2 regions of the Shewanella sp. SM95 genome follow, and region 1 is predicted to be linked to the other one. Evidence: riboswitches for the same ligand, from Rfam matches in the RefSeq annotation. Region 1 holds a riboswitch; the other holds the start of a gene.
What was found. Region 1 has a riboswitch for cyclic di-GMP ahead of gbpA (N-acetylglucosamine-binding protein GbpA). Riboswitches for the same ligand answer to the same signal wherever they lie in the genome.
Positions count from the first base shown of each region.

Region 2: another riboswitch for cyclic di-GMP. It lies ahead of L5M29_RS00695 (glycosyl hydrolase family 18 protein); the one in region 1 lies ahead of gbpA (N-acetylglucosamine-binding protein GbpA).

Region 1 covers NZ_JAKKSE010000010.1:130,302-141,403, reverse strand. Annotated here, with positions in the region: gene norR (nitric oxide reductase transcriptional regulator NorR) at 226-1,833, shown strand; gene L5M29_RS12780 (TMEM165/GDT1 family protein) at 1,884-2,438, opposite strand; cyclic di-GMP riboswitch class I at 2,849-2,948, shown strand; gene gbpA (N-acetylglucosamine-binding protein GbpA) at 3,072-4,517, shown strand; gene L5M29_RS12770 (aromatic amino acid transport family protein) at 5,082-6,257, shown strand; gene L5M29_RS12765 (S46 family peptidase) at 6,527-8,683, shown strand; gene L5M29_RS12760 (hypothetical protein) at 9,418-9,723, opposite strand; gene L5M29_RS12755 (FRG domain-containing protein) at 9,755-10,525, opposite strand; gene L5M29_RS12750 (OmpA family protein) at 11,035-11,102, shown strand, end outside.
Region 2 covers NZ_JAKKSE010000001.1:152,186-163,287, reverse strand. Annotated here, with positions in the region: gene L5M29_RS00700 (FKBP-type peptidyl-prolyl cis-trans isomerase) at 1-449, shown strand, start outside; gene L5M29_RS00695 (glycosyl hydrolase family 18 protein) at 581-3,187, opposite strand; cyclic di-GMP riboswitch class I at 3,301-3,389, opposite strand; gene L5M29_RS00690 (ROK family protein) at 3,739-4,524, opposite strand; gene L5M29_RS00685 (aminopeptidase P family protein) at 4,918-6,705, shown strand; gene L5M29_RS00680 (HD-GYP domain-containing protein) at 6,892-8,157, opposite strand; gene L5M29_RS00675 (methyl-accepting chemotaxis protein) at 8,689-10,257, shown strand; gene L5M29_RS00670 (DEAD/DEAH box helicase) at 10,619-11,102, shown strand, end outside.

The DNA.
Region 1 (11,102 bases):
AATACACCTGTGATAATTAATAATGAATGCGCTACGTAAATCTTGCTTATTTAGTTAAATCTCTTATTGCACTCACCATGCCAATATTTTAAGGTTTTGATTTTTATTGGTATTAGCGTATTTCAACATTTTAAATCACTTGCTGATGTCATAATGACAATTTGATATTGGTCAAATTGACATTACACTGTTGTCAATATGACTTTATTTGACTGTGGATGTGCTATGAGTGCCCATGCTGATTTAACTCAGTTAGCCTTAGATTTAACTGTCGGCGTGTCGACGCAAGACAGATTTGAGCGTTTGTTGGCAGTGGTCAGGCGGCGTGTCAATTGTGATGCTGCGGCATTATTGGCATTTCGGGAGCAGCAATTTGTCCCCTTGGCGATAGATGGGCTCTTTGCCGAAGTGTTAGGGCGGCGCTTTCAAATTAGTGAGCATCCGAGATTAGAGGCTATCGCCCGTGCTGGCGATGTGGTTCGTTTCCCGGCCGACAGTGAACTTCCTGATCCGTATGATGGTTTAATTCCACATCATAGTGCGAACTTACATGTACATGCTTGCATTGGTTTACCACTAATCGCGAACGATCGCTTAATTGGGGCGCTCACCATTGATGGTTTCAACCCTCATCAGTTTGATGGTTTTAGTGATAGCGAGTTGCGTGTGATCAGCGCACTGGCCGCAGCCAGTCTTAATACTGCGTTATTGATGCAACAGCTAGAATCCCAAGTTGTTGAAGTTTCCAATGGCACTGAGGTGCTCAATCGTCCTGCTAGTCAGCAGGAGATCATAGGGCAATCCACACAGATCCAATCGCTAAAGCAGCAGATAAGTGCTGTGGCAGGCACTGATTTATCGGTATTAATTACCGGCGAAACTGGGGTGGGTAAGGAGTTAGTGGCTGCGGCGATACATAATCAATCGACCAGAGCCGATAAATCACTTATCTATTTGAACTGCGCTGCACTGCCTGAGTCCGTCGCCGAAAGCGAGTTATTTGGGCATGTAAAAGGGGCATTTACGGGGGCAATCAGTCATAGGCAAGGCAAGTTTGAACTCGCTGACAAGGGGACCTTGTTTTTAGATGAAATCGGGGAGCTTCCCTTGGGGCTGCAAGCTAAGTTATTGAGGGTTTTACAATACGGTGAATTACAGCGAGTTGGCAGTGATAAGAGCCTAAAAGTGAATACTCGGATTATTGCTGCCACTAATCGAATTTTGCACCAAGAGGCAACGGAAGGGCGCTTTCGTTTCGATCTTTACCATAGGTTGAGCGTATTTCCTATCCACGTAGCACCATTAAGAGAGCGTGGGCAAGATATTGTCATGCTGACAGGTTTTTTTCTTGAACGTTGTAAAGCGAAGTTAGGACTCACCCATATCAATATCACACCCGCAGCGCAGCAGTTATTAGAGCAATACACATGGCCGGGTAATGTGCGTGAGCTAGAGCATGCGATACACAGGGCTGCGGTGTTGGCGAAAGCCGAGCTAAAAACGGCTTATATCAGCTTAAGTGATAAACATTTTCAGCTCGATTCTTTGATGAATCAAGCACACAGAACAGTCGACGAAGATAAACCATCAGATGCCGCAACGCCAGCCAGTGAATTAGCATTTAGGTCTGAGTCGGCCTGTCGTGAGGGACAATCGCAAGATAATTCCAGTGTTATGCTTGGGCTTAAGGCTGCGACTGAGAGATATCAGCGTCAACTTATTCGTCAAGTTTTAGCCGCGAATCAACAAAATTGGGCTGCGTGTGCAAGAATATTGCAAATCGATACAGGTAATTTGCACCGACTTGCAAAACGGTTAGGTTTAAAAGAATAAAATATTGCGTGAAGAAATTTTATTCTGTAGCAAAACCCCTGCCTCGATTCTTAGAAGAACAGGGTCGCGACACCCAGTAGTGCGAACAATACGGCGCAGCCACGGTGTATCCACAACATAGGCAATTTTTCGGCGCTGAAGTGGCCTGCAATCACTACGGGTACGTTAGCAAGCAGCATGCCTAAGGTTGTGCCAGCAACCACCATAGTTAATGAATCGTATTTTGCGGCTAATACCACAGTTGCGATTTGTGTTTTATCCCCCATTTCGGCGATAAAAAACAGAATAAAGGTGGCGAGAAAGGGGCCCATTTTATAGAAACGGCTCTCTTCTGCATCGACTTTATCGGGGATTAACACCCAAAGAGCGATCGCAAAGAATGACGCAGCCACTAAATAACGTGCAAGATCTGGGCTTACCCAGTTAATGGCCCATTGACCAATCCAAGCGGCGGCAAAATGGTTAAATAATGTCGACAGCAAAATACCTAAAATAATGGCGGTTTTATTTTTAAATCTTGCGGCGAGGATTAGTGCAAGCAATTGAGTTTTATCACCAATTTCGGCGATAGCAACCGTAAAGGTTGAGGCAAGTAGGGCTTCCAAGTGTGATCCTTTAGGGGTGGTTATGACATAAGCACAATAAACCGTCCACCCCTAGGTGCGGTCATTGTGCTCAGGTCTTGCTGGGCAAATCTATGATTTGCTGTGAACACCATGGCATGTTGCCAAGTATGTTGATGTTCACCCTAGATGACGATGGCTCGAAATCCAGTTAGCTACTCCCCCGAAGCGAGGTGGGCATTATACCTAGGTAAGATTTAGTTTCAAGCACGAGTTTATAACAGTAGGTGCTGATAAATGTTTGACAGGTGTCAGAAAAATACCGATTCATATTCTGTAACTCAATGAATATAAATGAATTATTTTTTGACAACGTTGTCTTTTGTTGCTAATTTAGCCAAGTCATTTCTACTTGGTTACATACTGTTAACTTGTAGTGACTCAATGATAACGACTGTATTTGGCAAACTAATTGAAAAGTTAGGACGCAAAGCTTCCGGTCTAAGGTTGTAAATGGATTTTTTAGTGAACTAAGATAGCGGAGTTGCCGCAGAATTCGATTTCTGTGAAAGATAAACGACTGCTGTTTAATGCTGTTGTTTGCCCAAATACCACTTTTATATCTAAGCCTATCATTATGTTTAGGATGATAGGCAATCAATGGAGTGCATTAAAGTGGCAAATCCTACTGTTTTTTCCCCTATTTCTAAATTGAGTTTATTGGCCGCGGCAGTAATGGCGACGAATGCGTTTGTGAGTATCTCTGCGCAGGCGCACGGTTATGTTGTGGCACCTGAATCGCGTTCATATGCCTGTAAAACAGGTAAAAATGCCAATTGTGGCGCGGTGCAATGGGAGCCGCAAAGTGTTGAGGGGCCATCGGGTTTTCCTGAATCAGGTCCTGCTGATGGCAAACTGGCGAGTGCTGGCAATGGTGCTTTTTCACCTTTGGATGAACAAAGTCCGAGCCGTTGGGCAAAGACGGATATTAAAGCGGGCTGGAATAAATTTAGTTGGCAGTTCACAGCAAACCATGTCACCCGTAATTGGCGTTACTATTTAACTCGCCAAGATTGGAACCCAAACCAAGCTTTGAGCCGAGCGAGCTTTGACTTAGCCCCCTTTTGCGTAGTTGATGGTGGTATGGAACAGCCGCCTAAGTTAGTGACCCATGACTGCTACGTGCCAGAAGGTCGCAGTGGTTATCAAGTGATCTTGGCCGTGTGGGAAGTGGGAGATACGACGAATAGTTTCTACAATGCTATCGATGTGAACTTGGGCTCGGGTCCTGTTGTGCCGAGTGAATGGCAAGATGTGGGGGATATCAATCCGTCACTCGATCTAAAAGCAGGCGATAAAGTGATGACCCGGGTGTTTGACGCCAATGGTGAGCAAGCGGCTAAGCAAACAGTCATTACCATTAGTGATGCGACTCAAGGTGATAAACAAAATTGGCCTTTCCTATTAGCGAGCGCGATTAATGCCCAGCAGTCCCAGTTAAAAGCGGGACAAAAAAATGCATCGGGTGTGATTGAGCCTGTGTATGGCAAGAACGACATTTTTACAGCGAAAAACTCAGGTATTGAGCGTGTCGAAGTGGGATTTGATTTAGCTCCTGCTCCGGGCAACAGCTTAGAAGTCACTTCACTTGCCGACGATTATCAAATTATCGATGGTGCGGCGAAGGTCAGCTTTGATGTGACCAGTAACGCCGAGATGCTAGTGTCAGCGTATTTGTTTAGCCATGATGGCACAGCGGCAGGTTTTGTGAGCCAAACTGTTAACAATACCAGTGCTAGCTTAGTGTTAGACGTCGTTGAGCCTAAAGCTGGGCATTATCATTTGCAGGTAAAAGCTGAGCCTAAACAAGGTGATGTTATTCAGCAGAACTTTGATCTCTTCTTAAAGGATCAAGCTCCTGCACCAGAAGCTGATTTTGTATTCCCAGCAGGCGTGAAAGGTTACGTTGCAGGTACTACAGTGCTACAGCCTAAAAATGGCAAAGTGTATCAATGTAAGCCATTCCCTTATAGCGGCTATTGCGTGCAGTGGTCGGCTTCTGCCACAGGATTTGAGCCAGGTGTTGGCGCTTCTTGGGCTATGGCGTGGACTGAGCTGTAAATTAACATTCTGAGTTAATTAATTCTCAACATGATGTGATTGGGCTTAAACATATTTGCTGTGTTTAAGCCCATATTTTGCACGCTCTCGATGGTGAAAGATGTGCTTTACCTCGGTTTAAGCTCAATGCTGCATCCCATATATTTTCAACAAAGGTAGCGATTTTGTTGGCTTGTTTATTTTCGTTTATCACAGCGCTATTAAGTTGTTACCGTACCGTTTGCTACCCTTCTTTGTTCACAACTGGCTTGCCCACTGGGTTTGGCTCTGTTAATGTCCCAAACTATCTATTTAATCGATGCTTATATCGGTACATTAATTTGGGCTATCACAATTGAAAGTCATGCCATTTTTCAATAATCGATTTAGTTAGCCTCAATGGCTACTGGGTTGAAACATTCAAAAGCTATTGGGGCCAATTGATCTGCTAGGTCGAGATCTGATTGGATGCTTTAAGTGATGTGTCGCTTATTTCGATTTAAGACGCAAGGCTTTATCGGTTCAAATCTTACTCAAATAAAATAATAATTAATTATTGAACAGGACTATTGTGTGAATTCAAAAATGTTAGGCTCGATCGCCATCGTTGCCGGGACGGCCATTGGCGCAGGTATGTTAGCGTTACCTTTAGCCACAGCGGCTTTAGGTATTATCCCTGCTTTAGTGTTACTCGTCGTTATTTGGGGCGTGTCCGCCTATACCTCATTACTTATGCTCGAAATTAACTTACGCACTGGCGTGGGGGATAACGTGCATGCTATTACGGGTAAGTTACTGGGTAAAAAAGGTCAAATAATTCAAGGTGCTTCTTTCCTGAGTTTATTATTTGCCTTGACCGCGGCTTATCTCACCGGCGGCTCTTCGTTATTAGTGCTTAAAGCGAAGAACATGTTCGATATCGTGCTCGATAATCAAGTCGCAGTGTTGTTATTTACACTCGTGCTCGGTGGCTTTGCGGCGCTAGGTGTTGCTTGGGTCGATAAAGTGTCACGTTTCCTATTTTCGTTAATGATTCTATTGCTCGTGGTGGTGGTATTATTTTTATTGCCCGAAGTCAGTATTGCTAGCATGGCAACTGGCGCGATTGCCGAGTCTATGACCAGCAATTGGATGGCGGCGATTCCCGTAGTGTTTACTTCGTTTGGTTTCCACGTCTGTATCGCCACTTTAGTGCGTTATCTCGATGGCGATGCGGTATCACTGCGTAAGGTGTTGTTAATCGGCTCGACGATCCCACTCGCTTGTTATGTGCTTTGGTTATTGGTGACTTTGGGCACAGTCGGCGGATATGAGGTGAATAGTTTTGAAGGTTCACTACCTTCACTCGTCACGGCATTGCAGGATATTGCTCATACGCCTTGGATCAGCAAATGTATTTCATTATTCGCTGACTTAGCTTTAGTGACCTCATTCCTCGGTGTGACCTTAAGTTTATATGACTTTATCGCCGAATTAACTCGCGCCAAAGAAACGTTTGCCGGCCGTATTCAAACTTGGTTACTGACCTTTATTCCTCCTGTTTTGTGTGCCTTGTATTTGCCTGAAGGTTTTGTGGCGGTACTGGGATTTGCGGCCGTGCCATTGGTCGTGATGATCATCTTCTTGCCAATTGTTATGGCACTGCGTCAACGTCAGTCGCAGCTGGGAGGTTATCAAGTGTCTGGCGGATCTGTTGCGTTAGTCATTGCAGGTTTGTTAGGTGCCGTGATTGTGGGTGCCCAACTATTTGTTGGGATCTAATTCATTGCGATAGATGAGGGCTTTTTAGCGAATACATCTGGGTAACTTTGATTAAATGTATTTGCTTTGTAAGCGAGTTTTTCAGAGTCTGTTATAGAGAGTGTCGCATGTGATAAAGTCAGGCCCCGGCCTGACTTTTTGCTTTTTAGGTTTTAAAGCGAGTGATGCTGGGTTTTAGCACAGTTATTTAAAATTAAAACAACGCTATTAAAACGAGAAAATGGCCCAGCTTGCGCGTGGCTTCATTCACATAAAACGGACTTAACACAATGAAAAAATGGTTACTCACAGTTGCCGTGGCCGCTAGTTTTGGCGCACAGGCTGACGAAGGTATGTGGCAGCCCCATCAACTGCCTGCTATGGCTGATGAGCTGAAAGCAAAAGGCCTTGAAATTGATGCAAAATCGATTTCTAAACTCACCGAATTCCCAATGAATGCCGTGATAAGCCTTGGCGGTTGCACTGCATCATTTGTATCGCCAAAGGGCCTAGTCGTGACTAACCATCACTGTGCCTATGGGGCGATTCAATACAACTCCACTCCTGAGAAAAATCTGCTGCAGGATGGTTTTTTAGCTAAGACCTTCGCCGATGAATTACCTGCGACCCCTGGCTCACGTGTCTATGTGACTGAAGATGTCACTAATGTCACTGAGCGAGTTAAAAACGGGCTTGAAGGTAAAGTGGGCAGCGCCTTCTATCAAGGCGTTGAAAGCCAAGAAAAAGCGTTAGTTGCTGAATGTGAAAAAGAAGATGGTTACCGTTGCCAAGTGTATAGCTTTCACGGCGGCCTCGAATATTATCTGGTTAAGCAATTGGAAATCCGTGATGTGCGTTTAGTCTATAACCCAGCCGCGAGTGTGGGTAAATACGGCGGCGACGTAGACAACTGGATGTGGCCACGTCACACAGGCGATTTTTCTTTCTACCGTGCTTATGTATCTAAAGCGGGTAAACCAGCAGAATTTAGCAGCGACAACGTGCCATACGAGCCAAAAAGTTTCTTAAAAGTCTCGGCTAAAGGCGTGAGTGAGGGTGATTTTGTGATGGTTGCAGGCTACCCAGGTCGTACCAACAGATATCGCACAGCTACTGAAGTTCAAAATGAGTTTGAGTGGGCTTATCCCGAAGGCAAAATGCTGCGTGAACGCTTTATAGAGATCATTAAAGAAACCGCGCCAGAGGGCAGCGACGAGCGTATTAAGTACGAGAGTCAAATTGCTGGCCTTGCAAATTACGCGAAAAACTTCACTTCTATGATCGAGTTTTACGGCAAATCAACCATGTTGGCTGACCGTAAAGCCCTCGAAGCTAAGCTTGCGGCGTGGATAGCCAAAGACAGCAGTCGTGAAGCGAAATACGGTAAAACCTTAGCGGAATTAGATGCCTTGATTGCCAAAGGCAAAACGCATCAAGAGCGTGACATGATCTTAAGCTATATAGGCAGCACGACTATGTTGCCGACGGCGCGTAGCTTATATCGCCTCGCGAACGAGAAACAACTGCCAGATATGCAGCGTGAACCGGGCTTCCAAGATCGTGATATGACACGTCTAAAAGCCAGCATGGAGCGTATTGATCGTCGTTATGCGCCGAGCGTTGATAAAGCGGTATTGCTCGACATGCTAAAACGCTACGCCGCACTGCCAGAAGATCAGCGCCTACCCGCATTGGATAAAGCCTTTGGTATCGATAAAAAGTTTAGTGAAGCTAAGCTTTCGAAAACCTTAGATAAAATGTACGCCAAAACTGAGTTAGGTAAGAAAGACGTTCGTCTGGCGTGGATGGATAAATCCGTTGCCGATTTTAAAGCCTCTAAAGATCCTTTCATTCAATTCGCTGTCGCTATATATGACACTGATATGGCTGAAGAAAAGAAAGAAAAAGAATTAGCGGGTGAACTAATGAAGGTGCGTCCGCAATATATGGATGCCATTATTGCTTACAACCTAGAGCAAGGTAAGCCAGTGTATGCCGATGCTAACTCAAGCTTACGTGTCACGGTTGGTCATGTGAAAGGCTATTCGCCAAAAGACGGTTTAGTGGCCGTGCCATTCACTCGCCTTGAAGGCATAGTGCAAAAGGACACGGGTGTTGACCCATTCGATGCACCGAAGAAAGAGTTAGAGCTGATTAAGCAGAAGCAATATGGTGATTTCTATATGAAATCAATAGATTCTGTACCAGTAAACTTTTTATCAACTTTAGATACTACTGGCGGAAATTCTGGCTCACCGACCTTAAACGGCCGCGCTGAACTCGTCGGCCTATTGTTCGACGGTGTATATGAAAGCATTATTGGCGGTTGGGCATTTGATAATGAAATTAACCGTTCTATTCATGTCGACAGCCGTTATATGCTGTGGGTCATGAAGTATTTAGATCATGCCGACAATTTATTAGCTGAGATGGAAATCGTTAAGTAATCCATTGCCGCATCAGCAATGGTGCGGCCTATAGTGGCATAGTGAATTTGGATTATCAGCATTCAAGTGCGATTTAGTGCTTTAAGAATACTGAAATAACAAGACAGTAAAATAGCGATAAACTCACTGGGTTTATCGCTTTTTTTGTAGCTGTAATGGCCTGCTGACGGCTGTTAAGATAGCTTCCGTGATAGGCGCGCCACGGCATTAGCTCACCTTTTTAGCATTAGCGTAACCAGTGGATTGAAAATATATACGCAACATATTTTTTAGACTGAAATGTGTTGGAAAGTAGTGCCGGAGGACCTGCATCTTTAGTTAGAGTTTTTAGTGGGTTAGCATTGGCAGGTATCCACGCATATAGGCTCGCCATGGCATTGACTCGTCGACACGGTGAATAGAAACCTAGGGTTTCTGAGCTTATGAACGAGAGCCATGGACGGCGAACTGGCAGTTAAACAGGGATGTTGTTCAAGTCCATCCTTGGATGCTCGACCGCCCCGTCCATGGGGCGGACGGTCGTCTCGCAAATCACCATGGCTCACCTTTCTAGCATTGGCGTAGTCAGTAAGTTTTAAAGACAAACGTAGCATGTTTGAGGACAACTCATAGTTAGTTCATGGGTTCTAACACATAAATTTCGGGATGAAAGTTTCGATGGATTAACGCCCAAATTAGGGAGCGTGTTAACTAGTCTAGTCCGCAGGACGATGTTGCCTTTGTTTGTTAAATGCTCACACTTTGATAGAACCGTTAGTCCACCCAGTTATGAGCTGACTGATACTATCAGATACTTTATGAAACCTAGTTTCTATTGGATAGAAAACCCATACCCCTTGATTGTGGATGCGTAAACAAAATTCGATACCATCAGTGCCAGCATGACCGATAACTAAGTGGTGGTGATTCTTGTCAATTGAAACTTCAGCTATTGGAACTACCAACTGCAAGAAAGACTGTCTATCGTAATAGCCTTCTTCGTACTTAGATATGAGTTCTAAGCAATCATAGTTTTCCACTAAGTATTTCTTAGCAATCACTCAGAATCCCTCCGACATTCAGCGCCACATTTTATGCCTCTGTACTAATAGATAGAGGAGGTGGCGGAGGTAATATTGGTTGCTGACTTGTAAAATGCACTTCTTTAAGATGCTGACATAAGCCATCAAAGTCAGGAAACATTGTCATATCGTTGATCCCCATAGAATTGAGCTCACGCATAACGATATTTCGTTCACTCGCGGGCATATCGTAACGCCATAAAAACGTTCGATTCTTTTCTGCTCCCTTCTTCATTATAAAGCCTGCAATGTCTACTACGTTAGTTGATGTAGTAACCCCCATTTGCTGCACCATTCTTTGATTACCCGTTGCATAAGGGACAAAGTTGCTAACAAATTCTTCCCCTCCAAGAAAATTACTATCAGCTCCAAATTCTTTGTTCCAACACTCGATATCAAATATAAACACCGTTACTTTATCTGTGGGCTTAGTATTCAAAGAAGCGCCTTTAAATGCAAAATATGCAGCCACGTAACCTGACAATGTCCAGTCAAGCAAGGGTGTGGGAAAGCCATGATGTTGTAACTTTCCTAAAAATGAGCCGTATTCAACGCTATTTTGAAAGTTAATTGGGGCTTCAAACGCAGCAACTTGGTAATGAACATCATTTATGATGGTGCTAAAGTAATCTTGAAGTGAGATATTTTTGAACTTTGCATTTCGGTGAAAAGTCGTTTCAAGCTTCCAGTCGCTGTTACTTTGCCCACGATAGTATAGTTTTTTGTTGTTTTTGGTAGCATCAGCTATCCAGTTTTTATAAGTATTCCAGTTTTGTTCCATATAATTTCGTATCTCGTCGAACTAAAGATGGATAACATTTATTAGTGCGTATGCGTGTTTATCACGTTAGACCAGTAATAAAAACTTGCCACTCATTTTTAATCACCAACATAATGCACTTTCGATTTGCCAACAACACGCTATGGATAAAATGGCTTGAATATGAGGCGACAAAAGTAGGAGGACTACATCAGAGTCAAAAAGTGGTATTAGGGACTAATTTAAAGAGATAGTTCAAGGCTTATCTGAGTTCTGCAAGGATGTGGCATATAAACCTCCTTGTTCAATGCTTAACCAAGCATAGTCGAAGGGCTACCACGCTATTTAAAAATGGGTATCTCTATATTTCTCTATTTATTTCTGTCTCTGTATTTCCTTTTCAATAAAAAGTATTACTTTTATGCCGTTTAATACCTAGGTATAAATTTTTATCGTATTATTCCATCACTATTTCTTTATCTATCTAGTTGGTTCGCGAGAGCTAGATTCCCCACAGAAAAGGATTTTTTATGGGACATAAGACGTTATTGAGTGCTGTACTTTTGACCGCGACCTGCGGTGTCGCCACTTTTGCGGT
Region 2 (11,102 bases), on a different contig from region 1:
CTGTGATTGCTGGGGTGATTTTTTACTTCTTTACCTCGATGAACGGCCAAAAAGCCGCCCAAGAGAATATCCGTTTAGGCAATGAATTTTTAACGCAAAACAAAACCAAAGAAGGTGTGATCACCACAGCTTCGGGTTTGCAATATCAAGTGTTAACTCAAGGCGATGGCACAGTTCATCCTAAAGCCAGCGATACAGTGACAGTGCATTACCATGGCACTTTGATTGACGGTACTGTGTTTGATAGTTCGGTTGATCGCGGCGAGCCTATCGCATTTCCGCTTAATCGGGTGATTAAAGGTTGGACCGAGGGCGTACAACTTATGGTCGTTGGCGATAAAATGCGGTTTTTTATTCCCAGTGAACTCGCCTACGGTAACCGTAGCACGGGCAAGATTGGTGGTGGTTCTGTGTTAATTTTTGATGTGGAACTGCTTAAGATTGATTAAATCAGTCTTCAATGAGTCTGTCTTAACGCATTCGGCTGTATTCATAAAAAACCTAACGCTTAATAAAGAAAAAAGCCCTGAATCTTCGCAGGGCTTTATTTTTTAACCAATAATATCAAAATTTTGGATAATTACTGGCAGGTTGCCGCGCCAATATCAACCCATACTGCTGCAACACCCGGTACATCACCTTTAGTCCAGTAACTCGCCTTCCAAACACGACCGTTATAGCGAGTAGTTTGACCGCCGTTATACACCACACCCGCATCCCAACCGAGATCAACTTGGCTGAGTAGCAGCCATTGGTCTGCGGTGCGAGATGGCGTATTGCCCTGAGTCCAATACTTTGCTTTCCATACCAACTGACTATGACTCACAGTATTACCCGTGTTGTATACCACACTGGTTTGCCAAGCAGGATAGTTACCGGCATTGGGATCGGTTGCATCGCATCCACCGCCGACCACTTTTGGCGTCACGGTCAGATTAGTCGATGCGCTCGCATCTAAGGCACCATCGGAAACCAGCACACTCAAACCATAGCGGGTCGCTTCGGTAACATTGGGGCCAGTAACCACTAACGTGGCACTATTTTGTCCGATTGCCGACACGCCTGCGGGCACAGTCCAAGCGTAGGTTAAGGCATCACCATCTGCATCGGAGGCACTCGCTACTATACTGACGGTTTTACCCGCTTCAACTGTCGCAGTCGGAGCCAGAGTCACTACAGGTGCTTGATTAGGCGTATCAGCCTTGTTGGTTACTGTCACTGAATCTGTGGCAGATAACCCTTCAGGATCGGTGACTTTAAGGCTAAAACCATGGGCGACATCGGTTTGGGTTGCTCCCAGTTGAATAGTCGCATTCGCCATATCCGCATTCGCGATGGCAACACTTGGCCCAGAGACTTGAGTCCAGAGATAGCTTAAAGCAGCGTTTTCAGGATCGCGCGAACCGCTACCATTGAGCGTCACATCGGCGGGACCTGTGACATTCACATCCGCGTCCGCATTGGCAATGGGCGCTTTATTCACTGGCGGAGTGGTGCCTTCACCATGACCTAAACCTTCGTGCATGGCATTCAGAATGTCACCATTATCGGCATCAAGTTCCCACGCAAAAAGCCCACCAAGTTGATTAGAAAGCACATATTGCCCCTTGGCTTTAACTGAACGAGCATCATCGAAAGTGATTAAATCGCCAGTAGATGCCTTGAACAAAGATGGCGCCTCAGCTGTTTCGTCGTAACTGTAAGTCCAACCACTTCCCATATAGTCGTTCGCTATCTGACGATAATCCACCACACCAGCTTCCCAAGTACCTTTCACTTTGCCCGTTGCCGTCCCCGTGAAAGGATTATTACCACTGTAGCCATTAACACCTGTCCAGCCGCGGCCATACATAGCGGCACCGACCACAATTTTCCCTGGGGTCACACCTTGGCCTAACAGCGCATTAACGCCATTAGCTGTGGTGTAACGGGTATTGGGATCCCAACTCGCTTCATACAGATTGGTTTGATGGCCGAGTTCAGTATTAGTCCAACCACCATTAAAGTCGTAACTCATCAAGAAGATGTAATCCATGTACTGCTGAGCAGCCTGATAATCGACTTTTTGAATTTTATCGTCACCAGCGCTAATGGCTGAGGTCAGCTCATAGGTACGACCCGTTTCGGCGCTTAGTTCATCAAGCATCGCCCGCAGTTCACGCATCAGAGTCACATAGGTTTCACCGTCATTGGCATTACCTAAATTTGGGTTAGCGCCATTCCCCCCTGGAAATTCCCAGTCGATATCAACGCCATCGAAGAATTTCCATGTCTGTAGAAACTCTTTCACCGAAGCGACAAAGATATCGCGCTTGGCTTTATCACCGAAGAAAAAGAAGGGATCCGAGAGGGTCCAACCACCGACCGAAGGTAAAATCTTCAAATCTGGATGTGCTTGCTTAAGTGCCATCAATTGACCGAAGTTACCTTTGTAAGGATCTGAATGCTCACTCACTCCCGCCTGCGGTATTTGAATCGCCGCCCAAGGATCGTGAATCGCAACTTTAAAATCACCACGACCACTACAAGCACGTTGCAACGCTTCGAAACTGCCTTCGATTTCTTTCAAGCTATCATTGATGCCATTACCACCACAAATTGGGGTAAAGCCATATAAAATATGGGTTAAGTTTTGCGCAGGTATCTTATCGACCGGGAATTTACGACCGTATACGCCCCATTCGACAAAGTAACCTCCCACCACTTTGCCTGATTTATTAGCATAGGGACGGTTGTTTTCTTTTAGGGGAGCATTGAGTGGCACTAAATGGCTGCCGTCAGTATCAGCCACGAGGATTTGTTTAGCATCACTAGCCGTACAACCATCGCTGTTACACAGTTGTACTTGCATCTGATAACGGCCGCCCTTGTTCACCTTAAAGTTAGCGATTCCCGACGCGCCAGATGGGCCTTCCCAAACCACATTGCCGTTGAGCAACACTTGGGCTTTATTGCCCACATCGCCACTCCAAAGGTTCCAACTGACGGAGACATCGGCGGCATCTTTCACCGTAACTAATTGATTGTAAGCGGTAGCCGCTTGATTCACTTCAATAATAGCGAACTTAGTTTCGCCCCAACCTAAAGTCGGTTTACCGGGCGCCGCTGCAAAAACGCTGGCACTGATGGTAGATGCCAGCGCTGATGCCACTAGCAAGGCTGATGTTGAAATTTGAGTCTTGAACATGAGATATCCCTATTGAATTTTTATATGAATCAATAAGGCAAACAAAGCGTAGACAGGAAACAGCACTCTCTTAAAACCATGCAAAACGACTGACAACTGCACGAAGAAAAACCTGTGGTATCCCCGCTATCATAGGTACAGACGAACCCTTAGACCGGAGGCTTTGCGTCCCAGTTTTTCAACTGGTTTGCCTTTTACACACAATGACAACGTTGTCATTGCAAATATCAGCATAAGCGTAAGCGCAATAAAATTGCAACAAAATATTATCAACTGTGTTATTGGCTAAAATCGTAAATAGAACTAGGCATCTGATAAGAAAGGAATTATGCAAATTAAACTATCGCTAATATTTACTTTGGGTAATGAGGATCATCTGAATACTTTAAGAATAAAAAAACAGGACTCGATATGCCAAAGGCATCATAAGTCCTGCTTTATATTTCACAATTTACGTCGCTTATGCAGCTAAACCTCAATCACTAAACATTCATGGCGCAAACCATTGTCGAACAACATGATGATCCTTATGCGCGGGGCATTTATGATCCTTATGCACGAGGATAGTCCCTTGCGAGCATCACTGATAAACCGCGGCAAACCAAGGTTTCCATATCATCGACACGATTGATTTTCATCTCAGCTAAGGGCGCGCTCAATGCCATTTGCTTTAAGCTTTCGAGGCAACCTTTGTAGTAAGGAGCGCTATTCATCATACCGCCAGCAAGCCAAATTCGATTGGGATTAAATAAATTAACCGCCCACGCTAATCCCATGCCGAGATAACTGCCCGCGCGATATAAATCATCCTGAGTGGAGATTTTGCGGCTGCGCACTGAATCGCCACTGGCCAGTTGCCCTAAACTAAACTCGCCAGATTCTGTCATCACGCGACAAGGCCCCAACTCCCCCGCCACGCCCGTCGCTCCCGTAAAGACTTGTCCATTAAAGGCAATAGACATACCGATCCCAGTGCCGCACATGACCAATAACTCACAGGCATATTTGGCATCACAAGTCGCTTGCATACCCGCATCGATATCGTTGCAGATAAACTTAAGCTCACCCTGGGTTTTGACTGTATCGAAGCTCAATCCATTGAGTCCAGGTAAAGATTTACAAGAAACCAAACGATTATTTTGTACCAGTCCAGGTACGGCAATCGCTAGTTGGTAATGCTGTAAATCATAATCACGTTCAAACGCCGCAATTTGATTATTTAACTCTTCAATTTTAAAACCTTCACCTGTGGGGATTTTATATTGTTCTGTATGCCCCGCGAGCTGAAGTTCGAACAGGGCTTTGGTACCGCCCACATCTATTGTTAGTATTTGCATCGCTTACTCCACTGATACATGTGCCCCACTCTGACCCCGAGTAGAGATGGCAAATGTTAGCATAGGGTCCAAATGTTAGCGATTGAATAAAACTTAAGTTGCTAATTTGTAAGGAACAAGTCCTAATTAAAACATGACCAACCTTTTATTTAATTCACTTTTCATGCTCAAAATCACATAAATAAATTAACAACAAACCCCATAACCTCAAGCGTCTTACCTGCACAAATTCACGATTGTATACAAAATCCTTTATTCGCTACCCTTGCATCTAGCGCGCTAGACTTGCGATAATCCGAGCCGGTTAAAACTCAAATCAACATAAACCTACTCATCCTTAGTCGATCTTCGCCTACCGACTCGCATAGCATGCCAGTCTCTATTGGAGCCCATATGTCACAATCAATCGCTAACCGTCTCGGTGCTATTCGTAACGAATTAACATCTGCTAATCTCGATGCTTTTATTATTCCCCGTGCCGACGAATATCTGGGCGAATATGTGCCAGCACATAACGAACGTTTGTACTGGGCAACCAACTTTACCGGTTCGGCGGGTATGGCTATCGTATTGAAAGATAAAGCCGCAATATTTACCGATGGCCGCTATACGGTTCAAGTTCGTTTGCAAGTCGATGCCACACTTTTCAGTTATGAAAGCCTAACCGATACACCACAAATTGAGTGGTTATGTGACACGCTACCAGCGGGGTCACGCGTCGGCTTCGATGCGCGCTTACATACCTTAGCTTGGTATGAAAATGCCAAAGCAACCTTAAATAAATCCCAAATCGAATTAGTTGCAGTTGAACAAAACCCTATCGATTTGCATTGGCAGAATCGGCCAGCACAGTCGAACGCTCCTATCACTTTGTTTAGCAACGAGAGTGCTGGTAAAACCAGCCTGCAAAAACGCATTGAAATTGGTGCATTAGTAAAAAAAGCCGGTGGTGATGTCGCCTTAATCGCCGCTTTAGATTCTTTCTGCTGGCTACTCAACATTCGTGGCAATGATGTACCGCGCCTGCCCGTTGTACTCGGCAGTGCCCTGCTCCACGCCAATGGCGATATGCAGCTTTTCACCGATTTAAGCAAACTCCCAGAGGGCATTGAGGAGCATGTTGGTGCTGGCGTAAGCTTTAAGGGCGAGGCATCTCTTGCCGATACACTCGCCAGCATGCAGGATGTAAAACTACTTGCCGATCCGAATTCTGCAAACGCTTGGGCACAAAACATTGCCCGTGAGGCAGGAGCAAAATTGATAGCTGGAATCGATCCTGTCGCTTTACCTAAAGCGCAGAAAAACGCCGCAGAACTGGCCGGCATGCGTGCCTGCCATATCCGCGATGGCGTCGCCGTGAGTCGATTCCTTGCATGGCTCGATGCCGAAGTGGCAGCCAATCGTATGCACGATGAAGGCACCCTTGCGGATAAATTGGAAAGCTTTCGCCTAGAAGATGAGCGTTACCGCGAGCCAAGTTTCGACACGATTTCAGCTGCCGGTCCTAATGCCGCTATGTGCCATTACAATCACAACAATGGCACACCAGCCATGATGACAATGGACAGCATCTACTTAGTGGATTCTGGCGCTCAGTATATTGATGGCACGACAGATGTGACCCGTACCATTGCAATTGGCAAAGTGACCGATGAGCATAAAAAAATGGTTACGCTGGTGCTAAAAGGTCATATTGCCCTCGACCAAGCTCGCTTCCCGAAAGGCACCTCAGGCCAGCAGCTCGATGCATTCGCCCGCCAATATTTATGGCAACATGGTTTTGATTACGATCACGGTACAGGCCATGGTGTGGGTCATTTTTTAAGTGTGCACGAAGGTCCGCAGCGCATAGGTAAAAATGTCAACGGTATCACATTGATGCCCGGCATGGTGCTTTCCAACGAGCCGGGTTACTACCGCGCCGACGACTTCGGTATTCGCCTAGAAAACCTCGTCGTCGTTCAGCACTGTGAAGCACTTAAAGGGGCTGAGCGTGAAATGTATGAGTTCGATGCGTTGACTATGATCCCTATGGATGCGCGCCTTATTGATAAGAGCCTGTTAACGCAAGGGGAAATAGACTGGTTTAATGCTTATCATCAGCAAGTCTTCAATACACTTTCTCCGTTAATGTCGGGTGATGAATTGGCTTGGTTAACTCAAGTGACTAAAGCAATTTAGCACTCCGCTGATAAGTAGCGATTTAAGTCGTTATATTAGTCACTTACACACTATAAAATAGAACGCCCAAGGCAATTAGCATTGGGCGTTTTTTTAGCGCTATCTGTGTGTTTTAAAACCCACGCCTTATTTCAAAACCATGATTTCAAAACACGATTTAAAAACACGATTTAAAAACATGAGTCGCTAAACCATAGTAGGTTGTGCCATCGGCTGGTAAGCATCATCCAGCGATGCTTTAGACAACAATTCAAAGTCCTGATGAATTTCAATAAAACAATCGACTAATTCAGGGTCGAAATGCTGACCTTTGCCTTCAATAATTAAGTCGATAGCCTCTTGGTGGCTAAAGGGCCGCTTATAACATCGGGGAGAAGTCAGCGCGTCATAAACATCAACTAGGGCCACTATCCTCGCCGAAAGCGGAATATCTTCACCTTTCAAACCAAGGGGATAACCACTACCATCCCACTTTTCATGGTGACCCGAGGCAATATCGCGACCCATCTGAATAAAAGTACATTGGGGCGCATATTCCAACAAACTGCGTAGCACTTGTCCCCCGATCACAGGATGAGCTTTAATTTGCTCAAACTCCTGCGGCGTTAATTTACCCGGTTTAAGCAAAATCGCATCGGCAATACCGACTTTACCTATATCGTGCAAAATGGCCGACAAACTAATGTCTTGAATATAATCTTCGTTCAATTCTGCAGGAGGATTGGCGGCCAGTAGTCGCTGCGACGCAAGCATTTTCGAATACTGCCGCATACGTAGCAAATGCGCGCCCGTTTCGTTATCTCTGTATTCGGCGAGTTTAGCTAAGCCTAATACGGTAGCTTGGCGTGATGCTAAGGTTGAATCGAGTGCGTCAGCCAACTTACCTAATAAATAAGTGATGGTTAACGTCAACATAGCATTGGTCACGACAAAATTGACCACGACAACCGCCCAAATACCGACGCTATAACCTTGGGTTTCAGGCCAATTGAGCCAATTAAAATGATAGGCAAAACCAATCAATACCAAACTTAGCCCATTCAAACACTGGGCATATAAGCTGGCTCGATTTCCTAAAAAAATACCGACTAACGGCGGGAAAATAAATAACCAGAAAAAACCAGCTCCCGAAGGGCCAATCGCAATTAAAAAACCGATGCCGATAGCAAAACCCAGCAAGCAGCCACAGCCAAAACGCGTACTATCAGCAAGCTTAGGAAAATACAGTAAAAGCAGTAAAAACAGATAAGCCAGCGTATCAAATACCACCATAAACCAGAGATCGGCGATGACGCATAAATACACACTTGTGATATATACAGGCACGCAGAGAATCGCTAGAAAGCCAAATAAACGTTCAAAGATCAAACGTCGCCAATGTGGCAGTGCCGCCGCTGTTCCCAAGGACGCTGTGGCTAATTTAGTTACACCACGCCTAAGTGATATCGCCATGGGAAGTTCCTCTTATGTAGCATTCCCGCTGTGAGCTAATGAAGTAGAAGAGCAAAATCAAGATACACCGCTGAAGCAAGGAGAAATAAGCCATCTTTTGTTGCCCATTAAAGAATAGACTAAGGCCAATAAAGCGCTCCATGAATACTGCGATATCAAGCCGAATCAACGACATTAGTCCAATATCATCGAACATAATTTATATTTAAGATGAATGACAAATACCCACTCAAGACATAAAAGAATAACCCTATACAAAATACTAGAATTAACGATTTAACAGGATAAACGCTCGTTTAACATCATATTCTCACTACTTAAAAACTTTATATATTGCAATAGCTTATAAATACGACGAACGATTGATTTTCACTAGTCAGCCATGAGAAACCGCTCTCCTATACCCACACAAAAATGATACTCTTATCACATAACAAGCTTACTCCGATGAGAGTCAGCACAAGAAAATTCGCGCCTAACACCGCGCCCTGAACCCTAATGAACCACATCGGCCCTGAATGGACACACTAAATGAGCCAGAGTAACGCCTCAGCGAATAAAATAGTTAATACACAGAGATCAGATCAAGAAATCCGCCTAACACCACAAGATGAACTCATTTCCACCACTGATACTCGCGGTATCATCACTTACGTTAACGCCCGTTTTGCCGAAGTCTCAGGCTATAGCGATCAAGAATTAATTGGCAGTGCCCACAATATGGTGCGCCATCCAGATATGCCGAGTGCCGCCTTTAAGGAAATGTGGGGAAAACTTAAGTCAGGCCAATCTTGGCGCGGCATAGTCAAGAACCGCTGTAAAAATGGTGGCTTCTATTGGGTCGATGCCTTTGTGTCTCCCTTGTTTGAAAACGGCATTATTGTCGGTTACCAATCGGTGCGCATTCAGCCTCAAGTCGCCTACGTCACGAAAGCTAATGAGATTTACCAAAGACTCAAATTAGACAAATCCATTCCTAAACCCTTAAGTTTAATGCAAAAACGTATCGTATCTGCGGTTGTCGCCTCCACAGGTTTACTGATCGCTGGCTACTTTTGGGGCTGGGGCGTGATTATAGCAGGGGCGATTCTGATGAGTTTAAACCTCGCCATTTTCTACGATGAGGCTTTTCGTATTCCCGCTAAACTGATTGAAATGCAAACCAAATATGACTCTATCAGTCGTTACATTTACTCGGGTGCAGATACCTCTTCTATTCTCGATTTCCAGCTCATCATGCTACAGGCCAAAATGAATGGCGTACTTGGGCGCACCCAAGATCAAGCCAATCAATTACATGCCATTGCCGATCAATTAGTGGTCGCAACCGAGCAAACCTATGTCAGCCTAGATCAAGAGAAAAGTCAGCTAGAACAGCTCTCTGGCGCGATGGAAGAAATGAGTTCAACCATCACAGAAGTGGCGCAGAATACACATCTCACGTCCACCAGCATCAATACCGCCTATGATCTCTGCCTTAAAAGCAGTGCCAACATGAAGGCCAACACTCAAAAAATGGAGCAACTGGCAAAGTCTGTTGCCGATGCCACCAACAATGCCCATCAATTAAATAAAGAAGCCGAGCAAGTCGCTAATGCGATGGGCGAAATTGACTCTATTGCCGAGCAAACGAATCTCCTCGCCCTCAATGCCGCAATTGAAGCTGCCCGTGCGGGTGAACAAGGCCGTGGGTTTGCCGTGGTCGCCGATGAAGTACGCGCCCTATCGAGCAGAACCCAGCTATCGACCAACAGTATTTCTAAGAGTGTCGATAAGATGTTCACTATGCTCAACGCATGGGCCAAAGAAATGGAACAAAGCCGTCAACATGCGGAGCGTTGTGCCAGCGATATTCAACTGTCCGCCGACAATGTAAACACCATTTACCAAGAAGTGAGTGATATCCACACCTTTGCCCAACAAAATGCAGTGGCAGCCGATCAACAGCGTCAAGTGGTCAATGAGATCGCCAGTAATATTCACTCCATCACCCATGCCAGCGCCGAGAACTTAGCCGCAACCCATCTGATTGGTGATGCAGCCCATCTTCTTAAACACAATGCCGAAAAAGCCCTTGGCCTGAGGCGCACCTTCGGTTAAACATAAGTACAAGATCCAAAATACCGCAGCCTAGGTTGCGGTATTCTCTAATATAGCGAGCTTTAATCCTTATTGTTGAGTCCATATTTTACTCAACCCTTGTATAGATCAATAAGACCTAGCCCACCTGAACCAGTACCAAGCCTTTTATCCCCTCCTGATGAAATGATGCAGATAAAATGCCAAAACACTAAAAAGTACAGGTTTTAACCGAAATTTTTGCTATACTCCGCGCCCGCCATTTTTCTTATAAAATCTGTGTGGAAGAATGAGCCAGCCGATACACCTCTCTCCTTTAGACAAGTGATAAAGAGGCTAGCGGCGCTTGAATGTTTGAATAAGTGAACGATAGGAATCCAAAATGAGATTTGAATCTTTTAGTTTTTCCCCCGAGATTTTGCGCGCTATCTCAGATTGCGGTTATCAACAAATGACGCCTATTCAGCAGCAAGCGATACCTGCTATCCGCCGCGGCCAAGATGTCTTAGCCAGTGCCCAAACCGGTACGGGTAAAACCGCCGCTTTCGCGCTGCCGATCCTGCAAAAGATGGTTGAAAAGCCAAGCGAAACGCTAAAATCGAATGCCCGCGTATTAATCCTTACGCCAACCCGTGAGCTTGCCGCTCAAGTGGCTGACAACGTTACGGCTTACTGCAAATACTTAAACTTCAGCGTCTTAACCATTTACGGCGGCGTAAAGATTGAGACTCAAGCGCAAAAGCTGAAACGCGGCGCCGATGTGATTGTTGCCACCCCAGGTCGCTTACTTGAGCACCTTACCGCCTGTAACTTAAGCCTGTCGAACGTCGACTTTTTAGTGCTAGACGAAGCCGATCGCATGCTCG